Regions from separate parts of the Pseudomonas sp. MPDS genome, predicted to be linked through region 1. Evidence: predicted binding sites of a transcription regulator. Region 1 holds the regulator's gene; the other holds the start of a gene.

Evidence for each region. The regulator FliA, encoded in region 1, starts transcription of late flagellar genes. The targets are predictions, from matches to a motif close to CTAAAGTTTNNNNNNNNNNNGCCGNTAA.
Region 2: the regulator FliA is predicted to act here: its motif matches at 2,008-2,035, upstream of HQ912_RS16125 (methyl-accepting chemotaxis protein).

What each region holds. Positions count from the first base shown of each region.
Region 1 is NZ_CP054128.1:4,560,919-4,568,247, reverse strand. It holds gene flhA (flagellar biosynthesis protein FlhA) at 1-1,125, shown strand, start outside; gene flhF (flagellar biosynthesis protein FlhF) at 1,137-2,486, shown strand; gene fleN (flagellar synthesis regulator FleN) at 2,604-3,434, shown strand; gene fliA (RNA polymerase sigma factor FliA) at 3,431-4,174, shown strand; gene HQ912_RS20025 (chemotaxis response regulator CheY) at 4,341-4,712, shown strand; gene HQ912_RS20020 (protein phosphatase CheZ) at 4,731-5,516, shown strand; gene HQ912_RS20015 (chemotaxis protein CheA) at 5,544-7,329, shown strand, end outside.
Region 2 is NZ_CP054128.1:3,663,383-3,670,711, reverse strand. It holds gene HQ912_RS16125 (methyl-accepting chemotaxis protein) at 174-1,970, opposite strand; gene HQ912_RS16120 (DUF4212 domain-containing protein) at 2,218-2,484, shown strand; gene HQ912_RS16115 (sodium:solute symporter family protein) at 2,496-4,265, shown strand; gene HQ912_RS16110 (TonB-dependent siderophore receptor) at 4,433-6,559, shown strand; gene HQ912_RS16105 (IS110 family transposase) at 6,682-7,329, shown strand, end outside.

The DNA.
Region 1 (7,329 bases):
GTTCAGGCCCTGCAGGAGGTCAAGCGTCAGCAGGAACTGTTGCCGTCGCCGGCTCGTGCCATGGAAACCAAGGAGCTGGGCTGGGACGACGTGACGCCGATCGACATGATCGGCCTGGAAGTCGGTTACCGTCTGATCCCCTTGGTGGACCGCAATCAGGGTGGTCAATTGCTCGCGCGGATCAAGGGTGTGCGCAAGAAGCTGTCCCAGGACCTGGGCTTTCTGATGCCCACCGTACATATTCGTGACAACCTCGATCTGGCGCCAAGTGCCTATCGCTTGACGTTGATGGGGGTGATCCTGGCCGAAGCCGAGATCTACCCGGACCGTGAACTGGCGATCAACCCGGGGCAGGTCTACGGTTCGCTCAACGGCATTACCGCCAAGGATCCGGCTTTTGGCCTGGAAGCGGTATGGATCGAAATCAGCCAGCGGGCCCAGGCCCAGTCCCTTGGCTATACCGTGGTGGACGCCAGTACCGTGGTCGCGACCCACTTGAACCAGATTCTGTACAAGCACTCCAGCGAGCTGATCGGTCACGAAGAAGTCCAGCAATTGCTGCAAGTGCTGGCCAAAGGCTCGCCGAAGCTGGCCGAAGAGCTGGTGCCTGGCGTGGTTTCGTTGTCGCAATTGCTCAAGGTGTTGCAAGCGCTGTTGGCCGAGCAGGTGCCGGTGCGCGACATTCGCAGCATTGCCGAGGCTATCGCCAACAACGCTTCCAAGAGTCAAGATACCGCCGCTCTGGTGGCTGCGGTGCGGGTTGGCGTATCCCGCGCAATCGTCCAAAGCATTGTAGGCACTGAGTCGGAGCTGCCTGTGATCACGTTGGAGCCAAGGTTGGAACAGATATTGCTCAATAGTCTGCAGAAGGCAGGACAAGGCTCGGAAGAGGGCGTTCTGCTGGAGCCAAGCATGGCCGAGAAGCTGCAGCGTTCGCTGATCGATGCAGCCCAGCGGCAGGAGATGCAAGGCCAACCGGTGATCCTGCTGGTGGCCGGTCCGATTCGCGCGATGCTTTCGCGATTCGGGCGCCTCGCGGTCCCGGGGCTGCATGTGCTGGCGTACCAGGAAATACCGGACAACAAGCAAGTGACCATCGTTGCGACAGTAGGGCCCAACGGCTGAGGTAGTGGTTTATGCAAGTGAAGCGTTTTTTCGCCGCCGATATGCGTCAGGCCATGAAGCTGGTTCGTGACGAGCTGGGCGCTGAAGCCGCCATCATCGGCAACCGTCGGATCGCCGGGGGTGTCGAGCTGACGGCGGCTCTGGATTACAAATTGTCGGCGCTGGCCCCACGTGTTCCCAACATGGAACTCGAGGATGAGCTGCGCAAGACCCAGTCGCGCATCGCCAGTGCCCAGGCCGAATTGAGCTTGCGCAGCAGTGACGGCGAAGCCAGCGCGGGCACCAATCGTCAATTGTTCGCCGGCCAGCCTCTGACCGCTGGATTGCCGTTGACCGCTGCTGAGCCACTGGTCGAGCAGGCCAAGGCCGAGCCGCGTCGTCCGGCGCCGGTTCAGGCTGCCTCGGGCGGTGGCGTCGACCCGCGCGCCCTGGACTCGATGCGCTTCGAACTCAACAGCCTGCGTGAACTGATGGAAGTTCAGCTCGGCTCCCTGGCCTGGAACCAGTTGCAAGGCAACCGTCCGGCCCAGGCTAACCTGTGGCGTCGCCTGCAACGCATCGGCCTGTCCGGTCCGTTGTCCCGCGACCTGCTGGCGCTGATCAACGATATCGAAGAACCTCGTCAGGCTTGGCGCATGTTGCTGGCGCACCTGGCGCGGATGATCGCCACACCGGAAGTCGAGCCTCTCGAAGAAGGTGGCGTCATTGCCATGGTCGGCCCGGCCGGTATGGGCAAGACCACCACCCTGGCCAAGCTCGCGGCGCGTTATGTACTCAAGTACGGCGCCCAGAGCATCGCCCTGGTGAGCATGGACAGTTTCCGTATCGGTGCCCAGGAACAACTCAAGACCTTGGGCCGGATCCTCAATGTGTCGGTGACCCATGTGGATCCGGGCCAGTCCCTGGCCCAGGCGCTGGAACCGCTGCTGCGCAAGCGCGTCGTGCTGATCGATACCGCCGGCCTGCAAGCCAGCGATCCGGCCCTGCGCATGCAGCTTGAAAGCCTGGCCGGGCGTGGGATCCGGTCAAAAAATTATCTCGTGTTGGCAACCACCAGCCAGAAACAGGTTCTAACCGCCGCATACCACAGCTACAAACGCTGCGGGCTGGCCGGCTGCATCCTGACTAAGCTGGACGAAACGGCAAGCCTGGGCGAGGTGTTGAGCCTGGCGATCGGTCATGATTTACCGGTGGCCTACCTGACCGACGGGCCGCGGATCCCGGATGATTTGCATCTGCCGCGCCGTCATCAACTGGTCAGTCGTGCCGTGAGTGTGCAAATGCAGGAAGAACCCAGCGAAGAAGCCATGGCTGATATGTTCGCTGATATCTACCACAGCCCGACCAAGCAGGTCGGCTGAGGTAATCATGAATATTTTTTGTACCTACATCGATGGTCTGCCATGCATTGTTCCTTCATGCGAGCGCGCAGCCAGTAATGTGGCCTCCGTCTAAGTAAGACAAGGTAAAGAACGAACATGGGCAGCATGCATCCCGTACAGGTGATCGCGGTGACCGGCGGCAAAGGTGGCGTCGGCAAGACTAACGTGTCAGTGAACTTGTCCCTGGCTCTGGCAGAGCTTGGCCGACGGGTCATGCTGCTGGACGCCGACCTGGGCCTGGCGAACGTCGACGTGCTGCTGGGGCTCACGCCCAAGCGCACGCTGGCGGACGTGATAGAGGGCCGCTGCGAACTGCGCGACGTGCTGCTGCAAGGGCCGGGCGGGATTCGCATCGTGCCGGCTGCCTCGGGCACCCAGAGCATGGTTCACCTGACCCCGGCTCAACACGCCGGCCTGATCCAGGCCTTCAGCGACATCGGTGACAACCTCGATGTGCTGGTGATCGACACCGCTGCCGGTATCGGTGATTCGGTCGTCAGTTTCGTACGCGCTGCCCAGGAAGTCTTGCTGGTGGTCTGCGACGAACCGACGTCCATCACCGACGCCTATGCCCTGATCAAGTTATTGAACCGTGACTACGGCATGAACCGCTTCCGCGTCCTGGCCAACATGGCCCAGAGCCCGCAGGAAGGTCGCAACCTGTTCGCCAAGTTGACAAAGGTCACGGATCGTTTCCTGGACGTCGCCCTACAATACGTCGGCGCTGTGCCCTACGACGAAAGCGTACGCAAGGCCGTCCAGAAGCAACGTGCGGTTTATGAAGCCTTTCCCCGTTCCAAATGCGCACTGGCGTTCAAGGCTATTGCCCAGAAGGTTGATACCTGGCCACTGCCAGCCAACCCTCGCGGGCATCTGGAGTTTTTCGTCGAGCGTCTCGTGCAACAAACAGCAGGGCCCGTGTTATGACAGCCAGCGGTTACAACCATCTCTACAAGAAATCGGCACGGGACGCCCAGTACGAATTGATTGAGCGATACGCGCCTCTGGTCAAGCGTATCGCCTATCACTTGCTGGCGCGCTTGCCGGCCAGTGTCCAGGTTGAAGACCTGATCCAGGCGGGCATGATCGGCCTGCTCGAAGTGTCGAACAAATACGACGCGAGCAAGGGCGCCAGTTTCGAGACCTATGCCGGTATTCGCATTCGCGGGGCGATGCTCGATGAAGTCCGTAAGGGTGATTGGGCGCCGCGTTCGGTGCATCGCAATACCCGCATGGTCAGTGACGCCATTCGCGCCATTGAAGCTAAAACCGGGCGTGACGCTAAAGATCACGAGGTTGCGGCCGAACTCCAATTGAGTCTCGATGATTATTACGGGATTTTGAACGATACCTTGGGCAGTCGCCTGTTCAGTTTCGACGACCTGCTGCAGGACGGCGAACACGAAGGGCTGCACGAGGACGGCGCGAGTGCTCACATGGAGCCATCGCGTGACCTGGAAGATGAGCGTTTCCAGAGCGCGCTGGCGGATGCGATTGCCAATTTGCCGGAGCGTGAGCGACTGGTCTTGGCGCTGTACTACGACGAAGAGCTGAACCTCAAGGAAATCGGTGAGGTCCTGGGTGTCAGCGAATCGCGGGTCAGCCAGTTACACAGCCAGTGCGCGGCCCGTTTGCGGGGGCGTTTGGGGGAGTGGCGAGCGCGCTGACAGCAGTGTGGGGACACTGCGAACGAGGCTGGCCTGGCATGTGCTGAGCCAGTCTTTCTCTGTTGTCCTCCAGACCGTTGTCGAGTGTTGTGCCGGATTGATTGAAATGGCGCGTTCAGGTGCTGGGCGCGTTTAAGACTGCTTGGAGGTCGAATTGGACAAGAACATGAAAATCCTCATCGTTGATGACTTCTCAACGATGCGGCGGATCATAAAAAACCTGTTGCGTGACCTTGGGTTCACCAACACGGTCGAGGCCGACGATGGCACCACTGCCATTCCGGTTCTCAACAGCGGAAGCATCGACTTTCTGGTGACTGACTGGAACATGCCCGGCATGACCGGTATCGACTTGCTGCGCCATGTGCGCGCCGACGAAAAACTCAAGCACCTTCCGGTGCTGATGGTCACTGCCGAAGCCAAGCGCGAGCAGATCATCGAAGCGGCCCAGGCCGGTGTGAACGGCTACGTGGTCAAACCCTTCACGGCCCAGGCGTTGAAAGAGAAGATCGAAAAAATCTTCGAACGCATCGGTTAACGGCGCCACGGGGGAGCTATGGATAACGAATCTTCAATGGGTGATTTCGAATCGACCCTGAAAAAACATGCCCGCGAACTGGTCGACAGCCTTGAGAAAGGCCGCTTTGGCGATGCGGTTCAAATGATCCATGAGCTCAACCAGACCCGTGACCGCGGTCTGTATCAGGAAGTGGGCAAGCTCACGCGTGAACTGCACAGCGCGATTGTCAATTTTCAGATCGATCCGAACATGCCGCAGGCCGAGGAGGTCTCGCAGATCACCGACGCGACCGAGCGTCTGGGTTATGTGGTCAAGCTGACCGAGGCCGCGGCCAACCGCACCATGGACCTGGTGGAGAACGCAACGCCGCTGGTCAATGGCCTGAGCGATGAAGCCCAGGCCTTGAGCACCGACTGGGGTCGCTTCATGCGGCGCGAAGTCGGGGCTGAAGAGTTTCGCGAGCTGGCCCGTCGGGTCGACGGTTTCCTGACGCGCAGTAGCGCTGAGAACCGCGCCGTGGCGAGCAACCTCAACGACATTCTGCTGGCTCAGGACTATCAAGACCTGACCGGCCAGGTGATCAAGCGGGTGACCCAACTGGTCACCGAAGTGGAAAGCAACCTGCTCAAACTGGTGTTGATGGCCAGCCAGGTAGACCGCTTTGCAGGCATCGAACACGACCGTGAAGCGATGCTCGCTGAAAAAGATCCACAAAAACATCTCTCTCAGGGTGAAGGTCCGCAAATTCATGCCGATAAAAGAGAAGACGTTGTGTCCGGTCAGGACGATGTGGACGATTTGCTGTCCAGCCTTGGATTTTAGGTTTTAGACCTCTAGGAGCACCCATTAATGAGCTTCGGCGCCGATGAAGAGATCCTTCAGGATTTCCTGGTTGAGGCCGGCGAGATTCTAGAGCAACTGTCCGAACAGCTGGTCGAGCTGGAAAGCCGACCTGATGATGCGGATCTGCTCAATGCAATTTTTCGCGGTTTCCACACTGTAAAAGGAGGCGCCGGCTTCCTCCAGCTCAATGAGCTGGTGGAGTGCTGTCACATTGCCGAAAACGTGTTCGACATCCTGCGCAAGGGTGAGCGTCGCGTTGACTCGGAATTGATGGACGTGGTGCTCGAAGCGCTGGATGCGGTCAACAGCATGTTCAGTGAAGTGCGCGAGCGCTCGCCGATCACCGCTGCTACGCCTGAGCTGCTCGCCGCGCTGTCGCGCCTGGCCGAGCCGCAGTCGGCTGACGAAGCTGCACCGGTAGCCGCGCCAGTGGTTGAGGAACCGGTCGCCGAGGAATCAGGCGACATCACCGATAACGAATTCGAACAACTGCTGGACTCGCTGAACGCCGTCAAGGCTCAAGCCCAGGCTCCGGCAGCGCCTGCTGCCCCGGCTGCGCCGGCCGCCGATGCCGCCGCCAGCGATGAAATCACCGACGCCGAGTTCGAGTCGCTGCTCGATCAGCTTCACGGCAAGGGCCAGTTCGCCGTGGATGCCGTCGCCCCCCCGAGTGCTCCGGCCGCCCCGAAAGCGGCGGGCGACAACTCCGATATCACCGACGATGAGTTCGAGGCTTTGCTCGATCAGTTGCACGGCAAGGGTAACTTCGCCGTGGACGCACTGGATTCGGCTATCGCCTCCGCGCCGACCCCAGCCAAGCCTGCCGCCGCCGCAGCGGGCAGCGACCTGATCAGCGATCACGAATTCGAATCACTGCTCGACGAACTGCACGGCAAGGGCAAGTTCAGCGAAGTCGGCACCGCCTCAACAGCCACTGCGCCTGCCGCCACTGCCACAGCGGCTGCGCCAGCGGAGAAGGCCGCGGCCAAACCCGCCGCCAAGGCACCGGAACCGAAGGCTGAGACACCCAAGCCTGCTGCCGCCGCCCCGGCGCCAGCCCGCGCACCGGCGGCCGCGCCGGCGGAAAAGCCGGCCAGCGAAGCCGAGACCACTGTACGGGTCGACACCGCTCGCCTGGACGAGATCATGAACATGGTCGGCGAACTGGTGCTGGTGCGTAACCGCCTGGTGCGCCTGGGCCTCAACAGCCAGGACGAAGCCATGGCCAAGGCCGTGTCGAACCTGGACGTGGTCACGGCTGACTTGCAGACGGCGGTCATGAAGACCCGGATGCAGCCGATCAAGAAAGTCTTCGGGCGCTTTCCGCGCCTGGTTCGCGACCTGGCGCGCCAGCTCAAGAAAGAAATCAACCTGGAACTAGTGGGCGAAGAGACCGACCTGGACAAGAACCTGGTCGAGGCTCTGGCCGATCCACTGGTCCACTTGGTGCGCAACGCGGTCGACCACGGTATCGAGTCGCCGCAAGAGCGCGAAGAGTCAGGCAAGCCCCGCAGCGGCAAGGTGGTATTGGCCGCCGAGCAGGAAGGCGACCACATCCTGCTGTCGATCTCCGACGACGGCAAAGGCATGGACCCGAACGTACTGCGCTCCATCGCGGTGAAGCGCGGTGTGATGGACAAGGATGCCGCCGACCGCCTGAGCGACACCGAGTGCTACAACCTGATCTTCGCCCCGGGGTTCTCGACCAAGACCGAGATTTCCGACGTGTCGGGCCGTGGCGTGGGCATGGATGTGGTGAAAACCAAGATTTCCCAGCTCAACGGTTCGATCA
Region 2 (7,329 bases), 900 kb from region 1:
GCCTTGGGTTCGCATACACCACAGACCCCTTGTGGGAGCGAGCCTGCTCGCGATGGCATCAGGTCAGCAGCATTGATGTTTGCTGATCTACCGCTTTCGCGAGCAGGCTTGCTCCCACCGTTGTTTTGGGGTGGCCTCGGGATGTGCATCAGCACCGAACCAGGTGCAATGCATCACTCTGCCAACAGCACCGCTGCATCGAACCCGACCCGCAAATTGCCCCAATGGCGGCCGCCGAAGAAGAACGGTACGTCGATCTCGGTCATGATTTCCCCGGTATCGCGCAGGTAGGTCTGGAGCAGGAAGCGTTGGGTGTTGCCCGCCGCGCGCAGGCCGATCGGGTCGTTGAAGATGCGCTTGTTGCGGCACACCGGCAGGTCGACGGCGCGGTCACCGGTCGGTTGTTTCGAAACCCAGCTGTTGTTCACTGGGCAATAACCCTTGGTGTCGACGATGAATGAGACTTTGCCGCCCGGGGTGCTGCGGGTGAGTTTGTCGCATTCTTCCTGGCAGACTTGGGCAAAACGCTCGGTGTAGCTGGTCATGTATTGCTTGGGATCGGTGCCGGGGATCAGTTGGTAGTTCTGATCGAACAGGTTGAGGCCATCCTGCTGCAGCGCCTCCAATTGGACCTGGAGGTTGTCGCGGCACTGGCTGGCCCGGGTGATGGCGGCATCCAGCTTGCCATGGCCGAGCACGAACCGGCCCAACAATGCCTGGACCTTTTCAGCGACACCGGACAAGTCACGGGTAGCCGTTGCCGAATGTTGCATGCGCTGATCAATCGACTGGCTGTCGGCATGGATCTGCGTAACCCGTTCGTTGATACCCGTGTTGGATTCGGCGAAAAGCTGGATATGGGACGCGATATCGGCCAACTTGCCATTGGTGGATTCGAAGTCGCCGATCATGCTTTCGAAATGGCCCGAGGCACGCTCCACGACTTTCTGGGTTTCCCGGGCGCTGTGGCTGATCTGGTTGGTCTGTTCATGTGTGGAACTGACTTCTTCGAGCATGGCGTCGATGTTTCGTGAGATGTCGTCGGTAGCCCGGCTGACATTCTGCGCCAAGGTGCGCACCTCATCGGCCACCACGGCAAACCCCCGACCGCTTTCACCGGCCCGGGCGGCTTCGATGGCCGCGTTGAGGGCCAGCAGGTTGGTTTGGGCAGAGATCTGCTGGATCAGCCCAACGATGGACTTGATGCTCGAAGAACGTTGGTTCAGGGCGCCTACCAGCGTGGCGAATTCATTGAGGCTGCTGGAGATTTCACTGATGTTGCCCGTCACTTCCAGCAGTTCTGCATAGGAGTCGCGAGCCATGCTCAGGTTCTGCGCAGTGGTGCTGGAAATGCCCTGAGTCTGGCGCGAGACTTCTTCGATGCGACCTACGGCGGTGTTGCTCTGGTCCATCACTTCCTTGGCGAAGCGGGCCTGGTGAGTAGCGCTGTCGCTGGAGTCGCTGATGTTTTTCAACGAGCGGGCCGATTCGACCGCAATGTGCACGGTCAGCGCCTGGACATTACTGATGATCTCCCGCTGCTTGGCCAGGAAGCGGTTGCAAGTGTCGGCCAGCACGCGGATTTCGTCGTGGGTCACCAGGGGCAGGTCTTTGGACAGGTCGCCTTCGCCGCTGGCGATCTCCTCGAGGGCCTTGGTCATGGCCGTGACGGGGCGCACGATGAGGTGGCGAAAGTACCAGACCATGAAGCTGATCATGCACAGCGTCAGCAGCGCGCCGAAGAGCAGGGCATGGGTGAGGCTGTCGAGCCGGCCTTCGACTTGCCCCAGCAGCGCGGGGTCCAGTTGCGCAGTGTGCAACTGCAGCACAATGTCGGCGCGGGCACTGACTGCCACCCAGTAAAGCAAGCCACTGACCACGACCAGCAGGAAAAGGCTCGACAGCTTTTTGGTGAGCGTATCGAAAAACTGCATCTCGATAGACTCGTACAAGGCCTTTAGCGTCTGCATCCGTTGCTCCCGGGTAAAAAATCACTTTGATTGCATACATTCGACCGCGCACGGCAAAGCTTTAGGGAAATGGGCGATTTGATATCACTGCGGCGGTTTCCGCGATCTTTAACCCGTCCCAGTAAGTGAGGGAACGCGGATGTCAATATCCAGAGTGGCGAAGGTAGACGAAAGTCGTACTAGCGCTCTGCCCAGCGACTGCTACGGTTTGAGTGGAAAACAATAAAAACAACGGGAGTTGATTTCCATGTCCACTCAAAAGCAACAGGCTGCGCGTGCCTACTGGACGGAGAACCTACGCTGGATGCTGGTATTGCTGGCAATCTGGTTCTTGGTGTCGTTCGGCTTTGGCATTTTGCTGGTTGACCAGCTCAACACCATCAGCTTCTTCGGTACGCCCCTGGGATTCTGGTTCGCCCAGCAGGGGTCCATCTATGTCTTTGTGCTCGAGATCTTCTTCTATGTCTGGAAGATGAATCAGCTCGATCGCAAATATGACGTCCACGAAGACTGAGGCCGACGAGCATGGATACCCAAACCCTGATCTACCTGTTCGTCGGTGCGTCCTTTGCGCTCTATATCGCCATTGCCATCTGGACGCGCGCCGGCTCCACCAGCGAGTACTACGTCGCCAGCAAAGGGGTGCACCCGGTACTCAACGGCATGGCCACCGGGGCCGACTGGATGTCGGCCGCCTCGTTCATCTCCATGGCCGGGATCATCGCCTTCGCCGGCTATGACGGCTCGGTCTACCTGATGGGCTGGACCGGCGGCTATGTGCTGCTGGCGATGTGTCTGGCGCCGTATCTGCGCAAGTTCGGCAAGTTCACTGTCCCGGAGTTCGTCGGCGCGCGTTACTACTCGCAGACGGCGCGGGTGGTGGCGGTGATCTGCGTGATCTTCATTTCCTTCACGTATGTGGCAGGGCAGATGCGCGGTGTGGGCATCGTGTTCTCCCGTTACCTGGAAGTGGATATCAATACCGGCGTGATGATCGGTATGGCCATCGTGTTCTTCTATTCCGTGCTGGGCGGCATGAAGGGCATCACCTACACGCAGGTGGCGCAGTACTGCGTGATGATTTTTGCCTACATGGTGCCGGCTATCTACATCTCGATCATGATCACCGGTAATCCGATCCCGCAACTGGGCTTCATCAGCGAGGTCACCGGCTCCGGCCAGAGTGTGATCGAGCGGCTCAACGGGCTGGGTGCGGAGCTGGGTTTCACGGCCTATACCGACGGCACCAAATCGACCACCGACGTGTTTTTCATCACCATGGCGCTGATGGTCGGGACTGCGGGCCTGCCTCATGTGATCGTGCGTTTCTTCACCACCCCGACAGTGCGTGATGCGCGCAAGTCAGCAGGTTACGCACTGCTGTTCATCGCCATCCTCTACACCACCGCACCGGCCGTGGCGGCTTTCGCGCGCACCAATCTGCTGACCTCGATCCCCAACGTCAGCTACGCCACCGCGCCAACATGGTTCAAGACCTGGGAAAATTCGGGGCTGATCGCCTGGGCGGACAAGAACAACGACGGCATCATCCAGTATGGCCCGGGGGCAGCCCTGGTCGGCGCGCCGAGCTTCACGGGTGAACGCGGGGCGAACGAGCAGCGGCTGCTGAGCAACCAGGTTTCACCGGTGGCCAACGAACTGTATGTCGACAACGACATCATGGTTCTGGCCAACCCGGAGATTGCCGGGTTGCCAGGCTGGGTCATCGCCCTGATTGCCGCCGGTGGCCTGGCGGCGGCGCTGTCGACGGCAGCGGGGTTGCTGCTGGTGATTTCCACATCGGTCTCCCATGACCTGCTCAAAAGCAACATCATGCCCAGGATCACTGAAAAGCAAGAGTTGCTGGCCGCCCGGATCGCCGCTGGCGTGGCGGTGCTGATCGCCGGGTTGTTCGGCATCTACCCGCCGGCATTCGTGGCCCAGGTGGTGGCGTTCGCCTTTGGACTGGCGGCGTCCTCGTTCTTCCCGGTGATTGTCATGGGGATCTTCTCCAAACGCATGAACCGCGAAGGCGCGATCGCCGGGATGATTGTGGGGCTGACGTTTACATTCACCTACATCGTCTACTTCAAATTCATCAATCCGGCGATGAACACTGCCGAGCACTGGTGGCTGGGCGTATCGCCGGAAGGCATCGGCACCCTGGGGATGCTCTTCAACTTCGTAGCCGCGGTGGTGGTGTCACGCTTTACCGCGCCGCCGCCGGAGCACATTCAGCACCTGGTGGAAGATATCCGGGTTCCAAGGGGGGCGGGTGCGGCCATCGATCATTGATGTGCGGTAAGCCCTGATAACAGGGGTGGGAAACGAACAAAGGCGCCGGAGTGATCCGGCGTCTTTTTTTTTGCGCGGGTCAAGCGGGAAAGCGTTAGAAATATTTACTGGGAATCATTCTCAAAGTATATTCTCTCTCATTAACATCCCTTTGTGAGTGCTGCGTCTTGAATCGTTCCACCCCTCTCGCTACCCGCAACGCCTTTTTCAAACGCGTGTTGCCAACGCTGTCCTGCTGTTTCATCGCAAGCCCTTTGTGGGCGCAGGACATTCTCGAACTGCCAACCACGGATATCCAGGGCAGTCGCATCACTCAGGACGAAGGGTACACGGCGTCGCAAGCCAGCACCGCGAGCAAAAGCGATGTACCGATCAAGGAAGAGGCGCAGTCGATCAACGTGGTGACCCGGCAGACCCTGGCGGACTATCAGGTGCGCTCGCTGGGCGATGCGATGAAATTTGTCAGCGGCGTCAGCCAGGGCAATACCCTGGGCGGTTCGCGGGATTCGTTGGTCAAGCGCGGGTTCGGCACCAACGATGACGGCTCGATCCTGCGCGATGGTGTGCGTTCGAACCTGGGACGTAACTTCAGCGCCACCACCGAGCGGGTCGAAGTGCTCAAGGGCCCGGCCTCGATGTTATACGGCGCGCTGGAGCCCGGCGGCCTGGTCAACATCATCAGCAAGAAACCCGAATACACCCAGAGCACCACACTGAGCGGCTCGGCCTACAGCGAAGGTGGCGGCACCATGGCCCTGGATACCACCGGGCCGTTGGGCGATACCGGCCTGGCGTATCGGTTGATCGCCGAGCGTGGGCATGAGGATTATTGGCGCAACTATGGCGTCAACGAGAGCACGCTGGTGGCGCCGTCCCTGGCCTGGACGGGTGAGCGGGCCTCGTTGAACCTCAGTTATGAGTACAACGAATATTCCAATCCCTTCGACCGCGGCACTGTATTCACCGACGGGCATCCGGCCGACATTAACTACAACAAGCGCCTTGATGAGCCTTGGGCCAAAAGCGTGGGGATTCGCGAAACGGCGACAGCGCGGTTTGAGTATGAGCTGAGTGAAGCGTGGAAGACCCGCGTGACCTATGGCTGGAACAATGATCGGTATAGTCTTTCGATTGCGCAGCCCAATTCGCTGACGGGTAATAATTTGCGCCGTGCCGCCAACGGTGCTCACTATGACGATGAAACCCGCTACGCCAGCTGGGATTTCATCGGCAGGCAGCAATTGTTTGGTCAGCGTCATGACCTGCTGGTTGGGGCTGACAATCAAGTGTCTGACCAATTTCGTGGCAAGACCTACCGCAATACTGCTCAGGGTGGTTTCGACATCACTTCGCCGACCTACGGCAACCTGCCAGAGCCAAGCCAGATCAGTGCTCCCCAAAGCGACCTGAGTAACCAGTTGACCTCCAGCTCCGTTTATCTCAAGGACAACTGGCACCTCGACGACCACTGGATTCTAGTCTTGGGTGGCCGCTACCAGCATTACGATCAATACAGCGACCAAGGTTTGGGCAGCCGTTATGTGGTCAACCGCGATGACAACGGCGACGCTTTTGTACCGTTCCTGGGGCTGGTCTACAAAGCCACCGACAACCTGTCGCTCTATGGCAACTACAGTCGCTCCTTCAAGCCCAACGATGACGTGGACGATGCCGGCAACACCTTCGATCCAGAGGAGGGCCGCAGTTATGAAATCGGCGCCAAATACGACCCGCTACCGGGCCTGAACATCAACCTTGCGCTGTATGACATCGTGAAGAAGAACGTCGTAACGTCCTCCACGGTCAATGGCGTCACGTTGGCAGAAGCCGCCGGCAAAGTCGGCTCCCAAGGTCTGGAACTCGACGTCACCGGTCGTCTGGCCGAGCGTTGGGATCTGATCGGCACCTACGCCTACACCCACACGGAAATCCTCGACGATCCGGATGACGAAGGCCACCGCCTGGCCAACGCACCCAAGCACACCGCCAGCCTGTACCTGACCCACCACCTGAACGTGCCTGCCGAATTCGGCGCCTGGCACGCCGGCGCCGGTGCCCGTTACGTCGGCGAGCGCGCCGCCAACAACGCCAACGATTTCTGGCTCAGCAGCTACACCGTGGCTGATGCCTTCCTGCGCTGGGAGTCACCGGTATTGGGGCACAAAACCTCGTTGCAGTTGAACGTGGACAACCTGTTCGATAAACATTACTACCCGTCTTCCACCGGCAGCCAATTGCAGGTCAATGTCGGCGAACCGCGTACCGCCCGCCTGAGTGCCAGCGTGACGTTCTGAGTGCGCTGTTCTGAAAACAAAAAATGCCCGGAACCGAGTTCCGGGCATTAATGAGATGGTCACCCCCACACCCTGCGAGGGCTACGCTTTCGCAGGGTGTTTTGTTTTCGGAGGCCATCATTATGAGCGAGTCAGCGCTGATCGGGATCGATCTCGGTAAACACAGTTTCCACCTGCACGGCCAAGACAAATTGGGCCGAGAGGTGTTTCGCAAGAAGTTCTCGCGTCAACAGATGATGACGCTCTTCGGCAATCTGCCGGCCTGTACCGTGGTGATGGAAGCTTGTGCCGGGGCGCATTTCGTCGCTCGCCAGCTGATGGCCATGGGGCATGAAGCCAAACTGATTTCCCCGCAATTCGTCCGCCCCTTCGTCAAAGGCAACAAAAATGACTTCGTGGATGCCGAAGCCATTTGCGAGGCGGCTTCGCGTCCATCGATGCGCTTCGTTTCGCCTAAAACCGAGGCACAGCAGACGCTTTCCGTTCTGCATCGCCTGCGCGAGTCGCTGGTACGCGATCGCACCAAAACCGCCAATCAAATGCATGGTTTCCTACTGGAGTTCGGCATCAGCCTGCCCAAGGGCCTGGCGATCATGAAGCGGTTGGCGAGTATTTTGGCTGAGCATGAGTTGCCCGTTCGGTTGACAGTGCTGTTACAGCGCTTGCATGAGCATTTCTGTTATCTGGATGAACAGATCAAGGCGCTGGATAAAGAGCTGGCAAGCCAACTGGCCGACGATGATCTCGGCAGCCGCTTGCTGAGCTTGCCG